Regions from separate parts of the Paenarthrobacter sp. NPDC056912 genome, predicted to be linked through region 1. Evidence: predicted binding sites of a transcription regulator. Region 1 holds the regulator's gene; each other region holds the start of a gene.
What was found. Region 1 encodes HrcA, which represses chaperone genes, less so after heat shock. Its sites were predicted from a motif close to TTNGCACTCGNNNNNNNCGAGTGCNAA; they were not measured.

Region 1 (6,401 bases):
TGCGCCTTTGGAAACCACACAGGCCTCCACCAAGATTCCCGTCTACTGGATCGGCCGGAGCAAGGAAGAGGTCTACCTCTACCGCGAGTTCAGGGACATTCCCGGAGACGGAAATCCCGTCACCACAGCACTGCGGATCATGATGGCCGAGAAGCCCTTGGACCACGATTTCTTCACGCCGTGGCAGGATCCGGGCAGCCTCGCCACCTCTATCTCCGGCAAGAACGTCATCACCGTTGATATTTCCCGTGACGCCTTCAACTCCAACCTCGACGCCGGGATGGCACAGCGGGCGGTACAGCAGTTGGTGTACACAGCCACGGCGGCGGCCTCGTCCTCGGGGCTCATCAACTCCGGCCAGCAGATCCAGGTAGTGATCCTGGTTGACGGCCATAAGGACTACATGGCTTTCGGGCAGGTGAAACTCGGCGAACCCATGGCACGTGATGCTTCGCTGGTGGCACCCCTGTGGATCATCGATCCACAGGAAGAGACCTCACTACCTCCGGGTTTGGTGAAATTCAACGGCCGAAGCACGGATAGCTCCAAACCCATCAGCTGGCAACTCCTGCAGGACAACGGCAAGGGTGACAAGTCGAGCCTGCTGACGGGCCAGGCAAAGGCCGCTGGCGAACCCGGGCAGTACGGGCTCTTCACGTTCAGCGCCACGCTGAAGGCCGGCAAGTACGAGCTTCGCGTGTCCCAGGTTGACGACTCCGGCAAGACCATCGAAACAAGTACCGACACCCGGTTGTTCAACGTCGGCTAGTTTGACGCGTATCGCCGCCTACCAGCGACCCAAAACGTCGCTGGCGAGAACGACGGCGGCCGGACCCGCCGTCGACGACCGCAACACGTGGTGACCCAAGAGTGCCGTCACAGCGCCGGCGTCGCTCAGGCGCGTCACTTCGCGTGGTGAGATTCCGCCCTCCGGGCCAACTATCAGGAGAACCTCGCGAGCTTCTCCGGCTTCAGCACCTTGCAGAACCTCAGACTCCTCCAAGACCTTCCGCAAGGACGTCTTGGCGTCTTCGTGCAAAATGATGGCGAGGTCAGCAGCCGCCACAGCTTGCGCCAGGGCACCGGACTCGACGATCGATCGCACTTCAGGAATCCAGGCCCGGCGTGCCTGCTTGGCAGCAGCGGTGACAACGGACTGCCATTTGGCATGTGCCTTGGCGGCGCGGTCGCCTTTCCAGCGCACGATGGAGCGTTCCGACTGCCAGGGAATCACCGCATCTATTCCCAGTTCGGTGGAGGTCTCGATGGCCAGCTCATCGCGATCGCCCTTGGCCAGGGCCTGGACCAGCACCAACCGCACGGCCGAAGGCTGTTCAAAGACTACCTCCGAGGCCGTCACGGTCAATGTACCGGGGCCGATCTCGGAAACCGTTCCGGTCAGTCGCCCACCGGCGCCGTCGGCAATGTCCACGGACTCGCCCACGGTAAGCCTCTTGACGGTCACCGCATGTCGCGCTTCGGGACCGTCGAGGACAAAGCGGGAACCGGGCTCAACCGGGGCAAGGCTGCCGGCCGGCGCGAAAAAAACGGGGTTGCTCACCGCTACAGGTTACCGAGCTTGTCCCGGAGCTTGGCGAACATGCCCCCGCTCGCCACGAGCTTCCCTTCAGTGAACTGCTCGCCGCGAAGCTTCGCCAACTGCTGCAGCAGCTCTTCCTGGGCGGGGTCGAGCTTGCTCGGAGTCTCAACATGCAAGTGGACTTTGAGGTCGCCTCGGCCGTAGCCACGGAGGTGGTTCACACCCAGGCCGCGGAGCGTAATGATCTCGCCGGACTGGGTGCCGGCCTTCACATCAATGTCCTGGGCTCCATCAAAGGTTTCCAGCTGAAGCTCGGTCCCCAAGGCTGCGGCGGTCATAGGCACGCTCAACGTGGCGTGGAGGTCATCGCCTTCACGCATGAACATGGAATCGTTGTTGACGCGGATCTCAACGTACAAGTCACCTGCGGGTCCGCCGGCAGGACCAGCCTCCCCCTGTCCGGACAACTGGATACGCGTACCGGTGGCGACACCAGCGGGAACCTTGATGGTCAGGGAACGGCGGCTGCGGATCCGGCCCTGGCCGCTGCATTCATTGCACGGATCCTTGATGACTGTGCCGAAACCCTCACAGGAGCCGCAGGGGGCGGTTGTCATGACCTGACCAAGAATGGAACGGACAGCGCGCTGGACCTGGCCGCTGCCACCACAGATGTCGCAACGTTCCGGGTGGGTGCCCGGGCGGCAGCAGCTGCCATCGCAAGTGGGGCAGACCACGGCCGTGTCCACTTCAAGCTTTTTGTTGACGCCGAAGACGGCATCTTTGAGGTCGATCCGGACGCTGATGAGGGCGTCCTGCCCACGCCGAACCCTGGAGGCCGGTCCGCCGTGGCCGCCACCGCCCCCGAAGAACGTGTCGAAGATGTCCTGGAAGGCGAACCCTTGGCCTGAATAGCCTCCGCCGAACCCGTTGTCAGTGCCGTTCTCATTGCCTGTGGCGTCGTAGACGCGGCGCTTCTGGGGGTCGGACAGCACCTCGTACGCATGGGTCACGGCCTTGAACTGCTCCGCGACATCGTCACCCGGGTTCACATCCGGGTGAAGTTTCCGCGCCAACTTGCGGTACGCCTTTTTGATCTCTTCCCCGGTGGCTTCCGGAGAGACTCCCAAAACGTCATAGTGGCTGCTCAAAGTCGGTATCTCTTCCTTGTTGTACTGCGGTTATTTCTTCGGGCCGGTCTTCAGCCGCCGAGAATGCGTGAAAGGTAGCGGGCCACGGCCCGAACTGCGGCCATGGTGGTTGGATAGTCCATCCGTGTGGGACCGAGAATCCCCACCTTGGCGCCGGAGCCATAATCCGTTGCCACGACGGATGCCTCTGCCAAGCCGTCGTAGGGGTTCTCCCGGCCGATACTTACAGTCACGCCACGGGGGTCATCGCCCATATCCGACAACAACCGGAGCATGACAACTTGTTCCTCCAAGGCCTCAAGCACAGGCCCGATGCTCAACGGGAAGTCCACGTTGGAGCGGGCAAGGTTGGCTGTACCGGCCATCAGGATGCGTTCCTCACGGCTGTTGTCGCTGAGCGCTTGCAGCCCATGCCCCAGGACCTGCGCCAGGCTTCGAAGCTCCGGCGGGCAAAGTGCCACCACCGAAGGAAGAACTTGGGGCAACAGCGCGAGTTGCGTACCCGCGATGCTGCCAAGGAACCGGGACCTCAGAAGCATCAGTGCCTCGTTGCTCACGTCCGATCCTGCATCAAGGACCTTCTGGCCAACGCTGCCGGTGTCCGCGATCAGAACAACCAGGACCTGCTTGGGAGCCAGGAGCACGAACTCGACATGGCGGACCAAAGCGCGGTTTGAATGCGGGTACTGCACGACGGCGACCTGGTTGGTCAGCTGCGAGAGGAGCCTTGCGGTGCGCTCCAGGATGTCATCAAGATCATCCGGTCCCTCTAGGAGCGAATGGATAGCACGACGCTCCGCGGCCGACAGCGGCTTGACCTGCGAGATGCGGTCCACGAACAGGCGGTAGCCCTTGTCTGTGGGAATCCTGCCGGCACTTGTGTGGGGCGCAGCGATGAGGCCTTCCTCTTCGAGGACAGCCATGTCATTCCGGATAGTGGCACTTGAAACACCAAGATGGTGACGCTCAACGAGGGCCTTGGATCCGACAGGCTCGCGGGAATGCACGTAATCCTCAACGATGGCACGCAGCACTTCCAGCTTGCGTGGCTCACTCATTGCTCCACCTCCTGACGGGTATCAAGGTCCTTCGACCGGACGCCGCGGGGACTCGACGACTCCCCGCACTTAGCACTCAACATGCCCAAGTGCTAACAAGTCTAGTATGAGCCAGTGCGTTGCTAGCATTGAAACCGGCCGCCGAGTTAACAGGCGGACAGCGCCGGCATCAGTTGCGCCCGGTACGAATTCCAGCACCACCCAGCATGAAGAGGTAGGAATCCCTTGGCTTTCGACAATTGGGGCCCGCAGGACATGACTGCTCCGGCTAAACGCCAACTTCCTGAGGTAGCTGTCCAGAGGGGAATGGTCCTCGAAGACGTGCAGTCGGGATGGGTGGGCGAAGTAACCCGCGTTGAAAAGTCCGGCGGAATGCATGTGGTGTCCCTGGAGGACCGGCGCGGGAAAACGAAGTCGTTCCAGCTTGGATTCGGTTTTCTCCTGGAGGGGCAGGCGATCCGCCTCATGCCACCGGCCGCGCGCGCCGCTGCCGCAACCACCCCGGCGGCACGTACCGCGTCCGGATCAGTGAGAGTGCAAGGCCACCGCGCCCAGGTAGCGAAAGCCAGCCGGATCTGGGTGGAAGGTAAACACGACGCCGAACTGGTAGAAAAAGTCTGGGGTGACGACCTCCGGGTGGAGGGCATAGTCGTGGAACCTCTGCACGGCGTAGACGACCTCAAATCGGCCATCGCCGCTTTTAGCCCCGGCCCCGGCCGACGACTCGGCATTCTGGTGGACCACCTTGTCCCGGGCTCCAAGGAGTCACGCATCGCCGCAGAAGCCATGACAGTACCCGGTGCTGCCGGAAACGTGCTGATTGTGGGCCATCCCTACGTTGACGTCTGGCAAGCCATCCGGCCGAAGGTCCTGGGCATTGAGCAGTGGCCTGCAGTGCCGCGCGGCATCGACTGGAAGACCGGAATACTCAGCGCGTTTGGTTGGCCTCACGAAACCGCCGAGGACATTGGCCTGGGTTGGCAAAGGCTCCTCGGTGCCGTGCGCAGTTACGCAGACCTCGAAGCCTCGTTGTTGGGCAGGGTGGAAGAAGTCATCGACTTCCTCACTGTTCCCTGATGAACACCGCTTGAGGACACGGTCCCGGCAGGACAACCTTGGCGCCCGGCGGGGCGTTGGTCCCGGGAAGTCCCCGCGACAACGTATTCTGGGACAGCAACACCGCAGCATCTTTACAGCAAAAGGAAGACACCGTGTCAGAGAACGCTCCTGAAGAACCGGGCAGCGCCGCAGGCCAGCCCCAGTACCATGGCGCGCCTGCCAACGCTCTCCCGCTGACGGCCAGCGAGGACCGGCAGTGGGCTACCTTGGCGCACTTCGGCGGCATCCTGGGATGCCTGCCGTCCCTCCTGATCTACCTGATCTTCCGGGACCGTGGACCGTTTACGGCCCAGGAATCAAAGGAAGCACTGAACTTCACGCTTCCCCCCACCATTGCCGCAGTACTGGCCAACATTCTTGTGCTGCTCCCTGTTGTGGGCAACATCTTCGCCGTGATCGCCACCGGAATCTGGGTTGCCCTGACGTGCTTCTCGGTTTCCGCCGGTATCCGCGTCAATCACGGGCAACCGCACCGCTATCGCCTCAACCTGCGCTGGATCAAGTAGCCAGCCCGGCCGGCGGCCGCGCGATGGCCGTCAGTCCGGCAGGATGCGTCTGACCACAGCGTCCGCGAGAAGCCTGCCCTTCAGGGTGAGAACCAGGCGTCCTTTGAACGCTGCTACAGGATCCACCAACTGATCCGCAATGAGTCCGGCCATGGCATGCCTGCCCACTTTGTCCAAGGCATCCACTGACAAACCAGTCCCGAGCCGCGCCTCAAGCATGATGCGCTCAACTTCCCGGGTGTCGGCGTCGAGCGTTTCCCGCCCAGCGGCCGGCGACGTTCCGGCAGCCAACCGTGATGCGTAGGCGGTGGGGTGCTTGACGTTCCACCATCGGACGCCGCCGACGTGCGAATGCGCTCCGGGACCAATGCCCCACCAGTCATCGCCCCGCCAATAGGCGAGGTTATGCCGGCAAGCCTGCTCGGGAGTAAGCGACCAATTGCTGACCTCGTACCACGTCAGGCCCGCTTCGGAGATCATCTGGTCGGCGAGCTCGTACTTGGCAGCGTGGTCGTCATCGTCGATTCCGGGGACTTCGCCACGACGTATCTGGGCCGCAAGCTTGGTGCCCTCCTCCACTATCAGGGCATATGCGCTGATGTGGTCCGGACCATAGGACAAGGCCGTCTCCAGGGACAGTCGCCAGTCCTCCATGGACTCGCCCGGTGTTCCATAAATAAGATCCAGGCTGACAGCCAGGCCGGCCTCACGTGCCCACTGCACTACAAGAGGCACGCGGCTTGGAGTGTGCGTTCGATCCAGTACCTTCAAGACGTGCGGCACTGCCGATTGCATGCCAAAAGACACTCGCGTGAAACCGGCATCAGCCAGCAATTGCAGGGATTCGCGGGTCACGGAATCCGGATTGGCTTCAGTGGTGACCTCGGCTCCAGGCTCCAGCCCCCAATGCCCGATAGCGGCGCGCAGTATCCGCGCCAGGTCTTCGGCGGGGAGCAGGGTTGGCGTGCCCCCACCGAAGAAGACGGTACTCAGGGACCGGCGCGGGACACCTGAAGCATCAAGGGCA
Region 2 (6,401 bases), on a different contig from region 1:
CACTCGAATTTGTACTTGCGGCCCACAATGGCCTGGTCGATGTCCTTGAGCAGGTCAACGTTCAGTACAGGCTTGCCGTCGGCCTTCCGCCAGCCTTTCCGTTTCCACCCCGGCATCCATTTGGTGATGCAGTTGATGACGTACTGGCTGTCGCAGAGGATCAGCAGTTCTTCGTGCGGGACGTGCGCCGTGGACCGGAACAGGTCCAGGACGGCCATCAATTCTCCCTGGTTGTTGGTGCCGTGCGGCCAACCCCCTGCGCGCCAACAGGAGTCATCAACGTACCAGGCCCAACCGGCCGGTCCAGGATTACCGAGGGCAGACCCATCGGCGGCAGCAATAATCGTCATGATGTTAATCCTGCCAGACCCCACAGACACTAAATCCGTGCTAGCACCCAAGTAGGTAACAGCAAACGCCGCAATGAGCGCTCATTGCGGCGTTTGCGGTGTTTACTGATACCTGGTTGGGCACCCACGCACAACGGCGGCCCCCGCCAAAGGTGGGGACCGCCGTCGTTTGCTCTAGAGCGTGATGCTTGGCGCCGTATCGCTACGGCTCAGGGGGCTTAGAAGCCGCCCATGCCGCCCATGTCGTCGCCACCGGCAGCCGGAGCGTTCTTCTCGGGCTTGTCGGCAACTACGGCCTCGGTGGTCAGGAAGAGACCAGCGATGGATGCAGCGTTCTGGAGAGCCGAGCGGGTGACCTTTACGGGGTCGTTGACGCCGGCAGCCAGAAGGTCTTCGTAGACGCCCGTGGCAGCGTTCAGGCCGTGGCCGGAAGGCAGGCCGCGAACCTTGTCCACAACAACGCCCGGCTCGAGGCCTGCGTTGAAAGCGATCTGCTTCAGCGGAGCGTCAATGGCAACCTTGACGATGTTGGCGCCGGTTGCTTCGTCGCCCTGCAGGTTCAGGTTGGCGAATGCCTTGGCGCCGGCCTGGATGAGGGCAACGCCGCCACCGGCAACGATGCCTTCTTCAACGGCAGCCTTAGCGTTGCGGACTGCGTCCTCAATGCGGTGCTTGCGTTCCTTGAGCTCAACTTCGGTTGCGGCACCGGCCTTGATGACTGCAACGCCGCCGGCCAGCTTGGCCAGGCGCTCCTGCAGCTTCTCGCGGTCGTAGTCGGAGTCGGAGTTTTCGATCTCGGCACGGATCTGGGCCACGCGGCCTGCGATCTGCTCGGCGTCGCCGGCACCTTCAACGATGGTGGTCTCATCCTTGGTGACAACGACCTTGCGGGCGGTACCGAGGAGTTCCAGGCCGGCGTTTTCGAGCTTGAGGCCGACTTCTTCGGAGATGACCTGGCCACCGGTGAGGATGGCGATGTCGGCGAGCTGTGCCTTGCGGCGGTCACCGAAGCCCGGAGCCTTGACGGCAACGGACTTGAAGGTGCCACGGATCTTGTTGACGATCAGGGTGGCGAGTGCCTCGCCCTCGATGTCTTCGGCGATGATCAGCAGCGGCTTGTTCGACTGCATGACCTTCTCCAGAACCGTGACGAGTTCCTTCACGTTGGAGATCTTGGAGTTGACGATCAGGATGTACGGGTCTTCGAGGACCGTTTCCTGGCGCTCAGCGTCGGTGACGAAGTAAGCGGAGATGTAACCCTTGTCGAAGCGCATGCCTTCGGTGAGTTCGAGCTCCAGGCCGAAGGTGTTGGATTCCTCGACCGTGATGACGCCTTCCTTGCCCACCTTGTCCAGGGCTTCGGCGATGAGGCTGCCGATTTCCGGGTCACCGGCGGAGATGGAAGCCGTGGCTGCGATCTCTTCCTTGGTCTCGATTTCCTTGGCGGAAGCGAGGAGCTCGGTGATGACGGCTTCAACAGCCTTCTCGATGCCGCGCTTGAGGGACAGCGGGTCGGCGCCGGCGGCTACGTTGCGCAGGCCTTCCTTCACCAGTGCCTGGGCGAGAACAGTTGCAGTGGTAGTACCGTCGCCAGCGACGTCGTCTGTCTTTTTGGCAACTTCCTTGACCAGTTCTGCACCGATCTTCTCGTAAGGATCGTCCAGCTCGATCTCCTTGGCGATGGAAACGCCATCGTTGGTGATCGTGGGGGCGCCCCACTTCTTTTCGAGGACGACGTTGCGTCCACGCGGGCCGAGGGTGACCTTGACGGCGTCGGCGAGGATGTTCAGGCCCCGCTCGAGGCCGCGGCGTGCCTCTTCATCAAATGCAATGATCTTGGCCATAACGGCGGTAGTCCTTTCGGGGACAGTCGTTAAGAAGGTACCTGTCAGATGGGGTGCCCGCGACGGACGGTCCATTGCTTGCGGCCTCTGTATGCCCCGCGCGCCGGACCTCACCCCACCAAGGTGTTTCTTGATCCTCCAGCGGCTCGAGAGGGTCCGCCACCGGGGTAAGCCGGGCCGGACTTAGCAGTCGAACCTAAGGAGTGCTAACTCAATAATTAGCACTCGACTGGGGAGAGTGCAAGCAGAGGTGCCTCTTTGCGCTATAAACAAAGGGGTTTCAGCCATTAGCTGACGTGGCGGACCAACGAAGTGCTAGGCGACGCGGACGCTTTCCGCCTGCGGGCCCTTCTGGCCCTCCCCCAGTTCGAACTCAACGCGCTGGCCCTCTTCGAGGGCTCGGAAGCCGTCCATCTGGATTGCGGACCAGTGCACGAAGACGTCGTTGCCCGTTTCATCCACAGTGATGAAGCCGTAGCCTTTTTCGGCGTTGAACCATTTGACGGTTCCCAAAGCCATGATGCCCACTTTCAGAGTAGCCAAGACCGGTTGCCGGGATCTCCGGACCGGAATCAATCCACTGTAACCACAGTCACTATCCCGGCGCTGCTGCGCAAGGGCGGGGGGCCACTTTTGTTATTGAGGCTTAACCGAGTTGAGGCTTCGGGGCCGGACCGGCGACCCGAAGCGGCTGCAAGCAGTTACTGGAAGCCGGGTCCGGCGACAACAACCAATGGTTGCTGGACGTCAGGAGATTCCACGATGGACTGGATGCCCAACAGGTTTCCCAAGGCTTCCGCGTTGGCCTTCTGCCCGGGAGCGTTGTAGAAGACCACGGAGGTCTGCTGCGGCAGTCCGCCCCAGTTTCCTACTGTGCTGAGAGTCCAACCGTCGCCTTGGACGAGGCCTGCCACTCGGCTGGCCAGTCCCGCTGTAGCGGTGCCGTTGTAGACAGCTACTGGCGTGGTCCTGTCCACAGCAGCCGAGGAGGGTGTCCCTGACGGCGTCTCAGACGGAGTCGGCTCGCCGGAAGCGACAGGTGCGCTGCTTGATTCGGTGGGTCCGGCCGACGGTGACGTCCCTGTTTGCTGGGGCGCCGGCGTCGAGACGCTTGATGACGCACTGGGTGCCACAAGCCCAAGGTTCGGAAGGATCAAGAACGCCACCAGGCCGAGCACCAAGGCCACGGCTCCAACAGTCAGAACCGGCCACAAGGTGGGGCGGGCGGTCTCCTGGGCATCACGGTGGACACCCTGCAGGGAGGTGTTTTGTGGGACCTGGTCGAATTCGTCCCTGGCAAATTTGGTCATGGTGAAGCGTTGTCCTTGCTGGTTGCTGCTGACAGATCAGCCTGGCGATTTACGCGTCGGACCCCAAGCGACGTGCAGTCCGCGCGCGCTGGCGGGACGTACGTAGTCTACGCAGTCTCTTGACGAGCATGGGATCGTGGGCCAATGCGTCCTCGGTATCGATCAGCGCATTGAGGATCTGGTAGTAGTGCGTTGCCGAGAGATCGAACAGTTCCCGGATGGCCTGTTCCTTGGCGCCCGCATACTTCCACCACTGCCGCTCCAGCGCCAGCATTTGCTGGTCCCGATCACTGAGCGGGGAGTCGCTGCGGGTCTCGGCCGCGAGGTCCTCAAGGGCCAAACCGGCGGCCTGCGGCGCCATCGGTTCCGGTGCTGGTTCTGCCACGGCACACTCCTTCGACGCTTGTTGGGGGGAAATGTCCTACCCCCATGTTACGGGTGAATAACAACGCTGTCATTCGGCGGGCCGACGCTGCGCAGGGGACAATGGCGTGGTGACTGGCGAGGATGCACTCTTTGACCTTGAACCTGCGGACGCCGGAGGCCCGGACTTCGCGGCTCTGCCTGGCCTCCCGCTCGACGAATTGATGGCGCCGGACTGGGCAGAGGCCCTCGGCCCCGTCGAAGGGCAACTCCGGGAGGTGCTGGCCTTCGTGGCGGAGCAAGCAGCCAATGGAACCCGGATCCTTCCCGCCGCCGCCAATCTCCTGCGTGCTTTCAGCCAGCCCCTGGCCGACGTCAAAGTGTTGATACTCGGCCAGGACCCGTACCCAACGCCGGGACACGCCGTCGGGCTTTCCTTTGCTGTTTCCCGCCAAACACGGCCCATTCCACGGAGCCTGGCCAACATCTACCGCGAACTTCAGGACGACCTCGGGCTTCCTGCCCGCGTCCATGGCGACCTCTCCGCGTGGACTGGCCAAGGCGTCCTCCTGCTGAACCGGGTCTTGAGCGTCGCCGCCGGGAACGCAGGCTCACACCGCGGCAAAGGCTGGGAGGCCATCACGACGGCGGCCGTCACCGCCGTCGCGAACCGTACGGATGCTGCTGGCCGCCAGAGTCCGCTGGTGGCCATCCTCTGGGGAAAGGACGCAGAAGGCGTCGTGCCGCTGCTGGCGGGGACGCCGTCTGTGGTTTCTGTACACCCGAGTCCTCTTTCGGCGTCGCGCGGGTTTTTCGGGTCCAAGCCCTTCAGCAGGACCAATGAGTTGCTCCTCCGCCAAGGCGCGGAACCCATCGACTGGGAACTGCCGGTTCTGTAACCTTCGACTCATACCCAGCTGACGCGCAGACAATTAGCTTAGGCTTACCTACATGACTGCCGCCCTCCCCGTCACATCGTCCGCCACGCGCAAGACCCGCCCCCAGGTCAACCTGACCGTCCTGCGGACGGAGCGCCTCTCGCCCCACATGGTGCGGATTGTGGCCGGCGGACCGGGTTTCAGCGACTATGCCAACAACGAGTACGTGGACCGGTACGTGAAAATCGTCTTCCCGCAGCCGGGCGTCGACTACGAGCTGCCCTTGGATCTGTGGGCCATCCGCGAGACCATGCCGCGCGAGCAGTGGCCGCACACCCGGACCTACACCATCCGTTGGGTGGACCTTGAGGCCCAGGAGCTGGCCATCGACTTTGTAGTCCACGGCGACGAAGGACTCGCTGGCCCCTGGGCTGCCGCGGCCCAACCCGGAGACTCATTGGTCTTCACCGGTCCTGGAGGCGCCTACAACCCGGCACTCGACGCCGATTGGCATCTCTTCGCCGGGGACGACGCCGCCATTCCGGCAATCGCTGCCTGCGTCGAAGTCCTCGCCGCGGATGCCCGTGGACTCGTCTTCCTGGAAGTGGATACCGAGGCCGATATTCTTCCCATAACCGCACCGGACGGCGTGGAAATCCACTGGCTGCTCCGCGAGGGTGTGCCGGCCGGATCCAGCGAACTCCTCTTGGAAGCCCTCCGAAATGCCGACTGGCTGCCCGGGCGGGTGGATGTCTTCGCCCACGGTGAGCGCGGCTACGTGAAGGGCCTCCGGGAACTGTTCTTCGTCCAGCATGGTCTGGAACGTTCGCAGGTATCCCTGTCCGGCTACTGGGCGCAGGGCCGTGTGGAGGAAGTCTTCCAGGCCGAGAAGAAACTGCCTGTGGGCCAGATCTAGGTTTCGTCCTTAAAGCCGAACGGCGCCGCCTCCTGGCGGCGCCGTTCGCTTTTTGTCGCTAGCGCCTGCGTACTCGGCGGCGCTCGTTGCTGGAAAGGCCCTTGGTCAACGGCCGGGCCAAGTTGTCGCCCAGCACGATGCCAGCCGCCACGCCCATGACGATCGCCGCGGCGTTGAGCATCCCGCCAGCGCCCACCAGGATGTCTCCTTCTTCAACGGTCAAAACATACATCGACCGGAATATAGTCAGGCCAGGCAACAAGATCAACGCTGCGGGGACTGCCACCACCAGCTGCGGGGCGCCCAGCTTGAGCGCCACCACGCGGGCCAACAGCCCGATGACCACCGCCGCTACGGCGGGCGACAAGCGGTCGCCGAGACCGGTCAGCGAGGTCCCCCACAAGACGAAGAAGCCCACTATCCCCACTGCCGCCGTCGGAAGTAACAGACGCATTTGCGTTTGTTCGGTGACGCCGATGGCCACCACCGCGATGGCAATCAGGATTGCGCGGCCCCAGAGCGGATACGCGTCCGGGAATGTTTGCGTGACGTCCAGGACAGCGCTACCCATCATGGTCCCGACGACCACCGCGACGCCGATACCCGCCACGATCGCTCCAAAGGTGAGCGCGGTGGAAAGGAAACGGCCGGCAGCCGTGACCGGGAAGCCGTTGATGGCATCTTGGACGGACGAAACGAGCCGACCCGTTGGGAGCAGCAGCAGGATTCCGCCCGCCACC
Region 3 (6,401 bases), on a different contig from region 1:
CAGGTCCAACGGTTCGGGAGCGGGCCGCGGGGCCTTGGCGGCCGCGACATACGTGGGCTTCGGTACCTCAACAGGCTGCCACGTGGCAGCCTTCGAGTCCGTTGCGACTTGAACGGACTTGTCGCCCGCGGCGACCGCGACCGCAAGGGCCGCCTGTCGAAGTTCGAGGGCGGACAGGCGCGCAGCCTCGGGGCTGCTCGCCTCGGCATCGAAGACCGCGGTTTCCTTCGATTCGACGGGAGACTCTTTGGGCAAGTAGCGAGCGGGCGTCGGAATAGGTGACGCCTGCGCAGCGCGGCGCGCCCGGCGTTCACGGAGATCCCGGAGTGCCAGCCTCCGCAAGATAACGACGGCGATTACGGCACCAATGAGCGACACGATCGGCAACCACACCGACCCGGCACCAAAGATGCGAAGGACTCCGGAAACCACGCCGGTCACCAGCAAGGCCAGGCCGGACAATGCCAACGTGAGTCTGGCGTAGCGGATGGTGAACGGCGTTGGCGGCAACATAACGGCGGACGGCTCGGCCATGCGGGATTCCTGGGGCGACGCCTGTGCTTTGCTGTGCATGGTCTCCATCGGTTTCTCCTGCTGAGGTGCCAAAGTCAGTACCACCCCTGCCTGCGCTTCGTCTGGTTCGTCGTCAATTACCTCTGCCGGCCCAGCGGCCGTTTGGACTTGTTGCCGCCTGTTCCGCAGAACGTAGGGCGCCACCCAGACCATCCATAGCGCGACAGTGACAACGAGTATCACTGAGCTGCTGAGAGGGAAGTCCACATTCAAAACCGTAGAAGCAAATCGCCGGGGGTTGCGGCATTGCGGCCGGTGTGTCGTGGTCGAGTCCACAAATGACTTGAGATACGGCCAAAAAGGCCCATGACCTGCCCTTTTATCCCCGAAGCCACCTGCGCAGGAGCCCCTCTGGAACCTCGTCGGAGGTCATCGCGAACGAGCGATGGTCAGCCCATTCGCCGTTGATGTGCAGATACCGTTTCCGGTAGCCCTCATCCCGGAATCCGAGCTTCTCAACAACACGGAGACTGGGTGAGTTTTCCGGCCGGATATTGATCTCCATGCGGTGCAATCCCAGCACCCTGAAGCAGTGATCGGTAGCCATGGCAACCGCCGTTGGTGCAATGCCGTGTCCAGCGCGGTCCCGGTCAACCCAATATCCCAGTGTGGCCATCATGGCCGATCCCCACACAATCGAGGAGACCGTCAGTTGCCCGACGATTCGGGGTTCGCGAAATCCCGCCGTCCGTTCAGTGATGAGGAACGGCAAGGCCGTGGACTGGCGGGCTTGGTCGTTCAGCGAGGACACCATCTGGCGGTAGCTGGGCAGGCGTCCGCCCGGAGCAGGGTTGGACGCCTCCCATGGCGCAAGCCACTCGCTGTTGCGCGAACGGACTTCAGACCACTCCCGCTTATCACGGTAACGGATGGGCCGGAGCAGCAAGTCTCCGCTTTCCAGCGTCACCGGCCAGATCGGAGAGCCGTACATCCGTTGTTACTTGGGGAGCGTGGCGGTAAAGTTGGGCAGCCACTCGCGCAGCTCGGGGCCAAGGTCCTCGCGTTCGCACGCAAGCTCGATGCAGGCCTTGAGGTAGCTGAGTTTGTCGCCGGTGTCGTAGCGGCGGCCACGGAAGACGACGCCGTACACGCCATAGCCTTCACCTTCGCCAGCTGCGAGCACCTCAAGGGCATCGGTCAGCTGGATTTCACCGCCACGGCCAGGGGCAGTCTTCTCAAGGACATCGAACACGGCCGGGTGCAGCACGTAACGGCCTATCACTGCAAGGTTGGAGGGCGCTTCTTCAGGAGAGGGCTTTTCGACCAGCTGCTTGATGCGCACGTAGCCGTCTTCGCCGATTTCCTCGACGTCAGCGCAACCGTAGGCGCTGATCTTGGAGGGCTCCACCTCGATGAGGGCAACTACGGAACCGCCGGTCTTCTGCTGGACTGCGATCATGTCGCTCAGGAGGTTGTCCCGGGCGTCGATCAGGTCATCACCCAGTAGAACCGCGAAAGGTTCGTGACCGACGTGCTGCTTTGCACGCAGGACCGCGTGGCCGAGGCCGTTGGGGTCGCCCTGGCGGACATAGTGGATGTCACCAAGATTGGTGGCCGACTGGATGGCCTCAAGCTTGGCGGTGTCACCCTTCTCGGCCAGGGTCGCTTCAAGCGCCGGCACGCGGTCAAAGTGATCTTCCAGGGCACGCTTGCTGCGCCCTGTGATCATCAGGACGTCGTGCAGGCCTACCTTGACCGCTTCTTCGACGACGTACTGGATGGCTGGCTTGTCAACCACAGGCAGCATTTCCTTCGGCATCGCCTTGGTGGCGGGAAGGAACCGGGTACCAAGACCCGCAGCGGGGATGACGGCCTTACGGACAGCGTTGTTATCGAGAGTCACCGGACTAATCTAACGGAAGGAACACATCAACGGGTAAACCCTCGCCGCAGCCGTTAGCACATTTGGGTTGCGGAACGGATGGCATGTGCGCTTTACCGGGACCAACCACACCTCACGATCGGACACAGATGGCAACGAAGGAAGAAATCCGCAGCAACCGGCGCCTGCAGCGGCGAACCCTTACTCCGGAGCAGATCGCAACAGCGGGCGCCTCCATCGCACGCCATGGAACGGCCTGGGCCGGCAGCGTCTCGGAGGGTAACTCCGGCACGTTCGCGGTCTACCTGGGTGTGGCCTTCGAACCGCCCACCCTGCCGCTCATCGAAGCGCTCCACCATGCGGGGCACCAGGTACTGCTTCCTGTCTGCGAGCCGGACCGGCAGCTCAGCTGGGTGTATTGGACGCCGTCAACGGAGTTCGTACGCTCCTCTTACGCTCCCATCGACGAACCCAAGGGCGAAAGGCTGGACAGCTCTGTGGTTGCCGGGGCCGCCGGGATCTTCATGCCAGCCACCGCGGTAGATCAGGATGGCAACCGGATTGGCCAGGGCGGCGGCTACTACGATCGGCTCCTCCATGTCCTCGACAGCTCGGGCCGGCGTCCACCCACTATCGCGGTGGTGTACGACGACGACCTGCTGCCACCCGGCGCGATTCCCGCCGAGGCCTTCGATCGCCCCGTGCGCGAAGTGCTAATGCCGTCCGGAATCGCACGGCTAGGCATCAAGGACCAGGGATCGCGGCCAGCGTGACCGGTGCTGGTGAGTTCCGGCACATCTGCTGGCGCGGGTAAACGGGACGGATGATAGAATTGGCACTCAGGCCCTGCGACTGCTAATGCGGATCTTATCCGCCACCGCTGCACAGGACCTGAACTTTGTCCTGAAGGAGGAACTCAGTGCCCACATACGCATACGCCTGCAAAGACTGTGACCATGCCTTTGACATCGTCCAGTCCTTCTCTGACAGCACCCTGACGGAGTGCCCGGAGTGCAGGGGCTCGCTTCGCAAGAAGTTCAATAGCGTTGGCGTTGTCTTCAAGGGCTCGGGTTTCTACCGCACTGATTCCCGCGATTCCAAGGGCAGTACGGTTTCGGCCGCCCCGGCAGCTCCGGCGCCTGCTGCGCCGGCACCTGCAGCAGCAGCAAGCTAAGCGCAACTTGTCCACATAGGGCCTTTGGCCGCTGTTACGCGGCCACTGCACCTGACTAACGTGGCGGCATGCCACACAAGTCATCCAGTACCCTCCTTCCCCGCGCCGTACGTTCAGCGGCCGCTGCCGGAAGCAGGCAGCCTTCAACAACGTTCCAAACGTGGCGCGCACCTTCTGCGCGCACATCCATCCGGCCCCCAGCTGTTCGGGCTTCCCATCGCCCACTTCGGTTACGCCTGGGCTCATGGGTTGCACGCAACCGTCGACTCACGGTGGCCCTTCTTCTGTGTGTGGCTGCAGGTCTTGCGGTTCAACAACTGACTCCGGTATCCGAACAGCGCGTCAACGTCCTTGTTGCCGCGCGGGATATCCCTGCAGGTACCAGCCTTATCGAATCTGACTTCACCATCCTGGGTGTGCCGGCGGACATCGCCGCTTCCGGAACCCTGGAAGACACCATGGACCTCGTGGGAAGGCAGCTCGCAACACCCTTGGGCAAGGGGCAGCTCCCCACGGAAGCAAGCCTCCTTGGCCCTGGTCTGCTCACCGGAACACCTGCGGGCACGGCGGCCGTTCCTTTGAGGATGGCCGATCCGTCTTCCATCCAGCTCCTGTCCCCCGGCCAGCTGGTGACGGTGGTCCTAACAGCGGCGGGCTCCTACGACGAGTCCAGGCAGAGCCAGGTGCTGGCCAGCCCAGTTCCGGTGCTCTGGACCTCGGCTCAAGGCGGCAAGCCCGGTGAATGGCTCGGCACAAGCGACACCGAAGGTTTGGTCGTGGTGGCCGCGAATCCCCAACAAGCAGAAAAGCTTGCCGGCGCGTCAACGCAAGGCAAGCTTTTCTTCGTTCTGGTAAACCCCTAGTGGGATTCAGTATCGGGGTACAGTCAGCCCCAGTGCGGGGGCTTCTGCTCCTTCAGCCATTGCTCATGGTCGTAGCCGGAGTCATCGCCCCAGCGCCGGGGGTCATCCTCGGCGGCTTTGGTGGGAAGAATGCCGCTGGAACCGGCCTTGGATCCGGCCGTTTTCGATTCAGCTACTGCAACCGCGCTGGAGTTGTCCTGATCTACCGGCTCTTCCGCGGAGCCGACGTCTGTGCCGGTTTCTTGTTCACTCATGGGTACTTCTTTCCGATCCCCCGCCTCACCGGAGGCATCTGCAGCGCCAGTCGGCTCGCCATCAGCCTGCCGGGCGGCGGTACTGCGGGCAAACGCGGGGTTCGCGTTGTCCAGATTCAATTGTTCAACATCCATGTCAAGGAAGCCATGCTGCGGCGACGCCGGGGTTTGGGGGATGTGGTTCTCCAGCCCCAGGTACGAACCGATCCGGTCCGCGCAGGACGACGGGTCCGTAAAGACTTCAATGGTCCACAGCGACATGTAACGCCAGCCCATTCGTTCCAGCAACTGCGGCCGCAACCGGCTCCGCTCGCGGACGCTCATGCGCCGGTAGCGTTCCGTCCCATCAGATTCGATAGCAACTGGTGTGGGGATTTCGGCGCCTTCGCGGCCGATGGTGTGCACCGGATCCGCGGCAGCGGCAATGTCCAGGACGCCATCGTAAAGGTGCCAGACACGAGCTCCCCTTGCCCGCAGGCGCTCACCGAGGTCCGCAACCAAGGGGTCCTCACCCAGCGCCTGCTCGCTGGCAACGGCACGGGAAGCAGGAGTTCCAAGATTGCTGTTCCCGGACAATTCCCGGTCCAGCAATTCGTAGAAGTCCACCGCTCCGTGAGCCAGGCGGTCCAGATCGAGGTCTTCGGGCCGGAAGCAACTGAGGACGTGCATGGAACGCCGTGCCCTGGTCATGGCCAAAGCGAAACGATTGCGGCCACCTTCAGTGGACAACGGGCCAAAGGAGTGCAGGGCACGGCCGTGTGGAGTACGTCCGTAGCCCAGCGAGAAAATGACGTGGTCACGTACGAGGCCCTGGGCGCGCTCGAGGTCCACCACGCGGAAGGATTCGGGGCCCGCGCCAAAGAACGCGGACAACAGGGAATGGTTTGGCAGTTGCAGCCTGATGGCTTCACCTATCCGCGCAGCATGGCGCAGGCTGGCCGTGACCACCGCCAAGGACGTGCGGGGCCGGAGCCGTGCGTGCTCGAACACAAGGTCCACCACGCGGTTGACCTCGGCCGTCACGGACTCGACACCCTCGTGGTCCGCCCCCGGAAGTCCCGTGCCGTCCGGGATGTACTCCACCAGGATCGATCGGTCCAAGCCTGTGACGGAACTTCCGTCGGGCAGGCGACGCAATCCGCCATCGTAGTAGTTCTTGCTCAGCTGGAGAATCAAGTCCTCGTCCACGGCCCGGTAAACCCAGTTAAGCTGCCACGTGGGCAGGACCCGGGCAAGCGCCTTGAACGCACTATCCACGGTCTCGTGGCTTGCAACCCCGGCAACGGGCGGTTCCACGGCCACACTGAACGTGCGCGCGTTGGCAATTTTCGCATCTCCGAAGGCGATGACCTGTTGCGCCCGGGCAATAGCAGGAAGGACAGCCTGCAGGGAGGTCGACTCGGCGTCGATGACCACCACAGCGTCAAACTTCTGTTCAGCGGGAAGAACACCGGTCAGGAGGTAGGGGCTGACGGACCACACAGGGACCAGCATCGGCACAAGGTCCGGCGCCTGGGCACTGAGAGCCGGCAACGTCACCCGGCCGTCCTTCAACAGTGCACGGAGCAACTCGGCCTGCCGCGGGTGTTCGAGCAGCCCTTGGCGCCACTTCTCAGCCAGCTGCCAGCGGAGCCGGGCCGCGCCACTTGCAATGTGGGCCTGGTCCGCGAGGCGGTATTCGGCTTCGAGGCGGCGAAGGGAGTCGCCGTCGGACA

Region 2: a site for HrcA is predicted at 2,413-2,439, ahead of groL (chaperonin GroEL). Genes of this name have one in related genera too.
Region 3: a site for HrcA is predicted at 3,228-3,254, ahead of ACFRJ9_RS16340 (FmdB family zinc ribbon protein). Genes of this name have one in related genera too.

Annotation. Positions count from the first base shown of each region.
Region 1 covers NZ_JBHUCD010000003.1:103,483-109,883, forward strand. Annotated here, with positions in the region: gene ACFRJ9_RS04510 (GerMN domain-containing protein) at 1-769, shown strand, start outside; gene ACFRJ9_RS04515 (16S rRNA (uracil(1498)-N(3))-methyltransferase) at 788-1,561, opposite strand; gene dnaJ (molecular chaperone DnaJ) at 1,564-2,691, opposite strand; gene hrcA (heat-inducible transcriptional repressor HrcA) at 2,742-3,749, opposite strand; gene ACFRJ9_RS04530 (DUF3097 family protein) at 3,975-4,826, shown strand; gene ACFRJ9_RS04535 (DUF4870 domain-containing protein) at 4,961-5,374, shown strand; gene hemW (radical SAM family heme chaperone HemW) at 5,405-6,401, opposite strand, start outside.
Region 2 covers NZ_JBHUCD010000020.1:4,721-11,121, reverse strand. Annotated here, with positions in the region: gene ACFRJ9_RS19180 (RNase H family protein) at 1-350, opposite strand, end outside; gene groL (chaperonin GroEL) at 569-2,194, opposite strand; gene ACFRJ9_RS19170 (cold-shock protein) at 2,510-2,713, opposite strand; gene ACFRJ9_RS19165 (LytR C-terminal domain-containing protein) at 2,896-3,504, opposite strand; gene ACFRJ9_RS19160 (DUF3263 domain-containing protein) at 3,554-3,889, opposite strand; gene ACFRJ9_RS19155 (uracil-DNA glycosylase) at 3,996-4,766, shown strand; gene ACFRJ9_RS19150 (siderophore-interacting protein) at 4,819-5,661, shown strand; gene ACFRJ9_RS19145 (threonine/serine exporter ThrE family protein) at 5,720-6,401, opposite strand, start outside.
Region 3 covers NZ_JBHUCD010000015.1:25,959-32,359, forward strand. Annotated here, with positions in the region: gene ACFRJ9_RS16320 (hypothetical protein) at 1-726, opposite strand, end outside; gene ACFRJ9_RS16325 (GNAT family N-acetyltransferase) at 893-1,504, opposite strand; gene galU (UTP--glucose-1-phosphate uridylyltransferase GalU) at 1,511-2,416, opposite strand; gene ACFRJ9_RS16335 (5-formyltetrahydrofolate cyclo-ligase) at 2,545-3,168, shown strand; gene ACFRJ9_RS16340 (FmdB family zinc ribbon protein) at 3,315-3,569, shown strand; gene cpaB (Flp pilus assembly protein CpaB) at 3,842-4,432, shown strand; gene ACFRJ9_RS16350 (AAA family ATPase) at 4,456-6,401, opposite strand, start outside.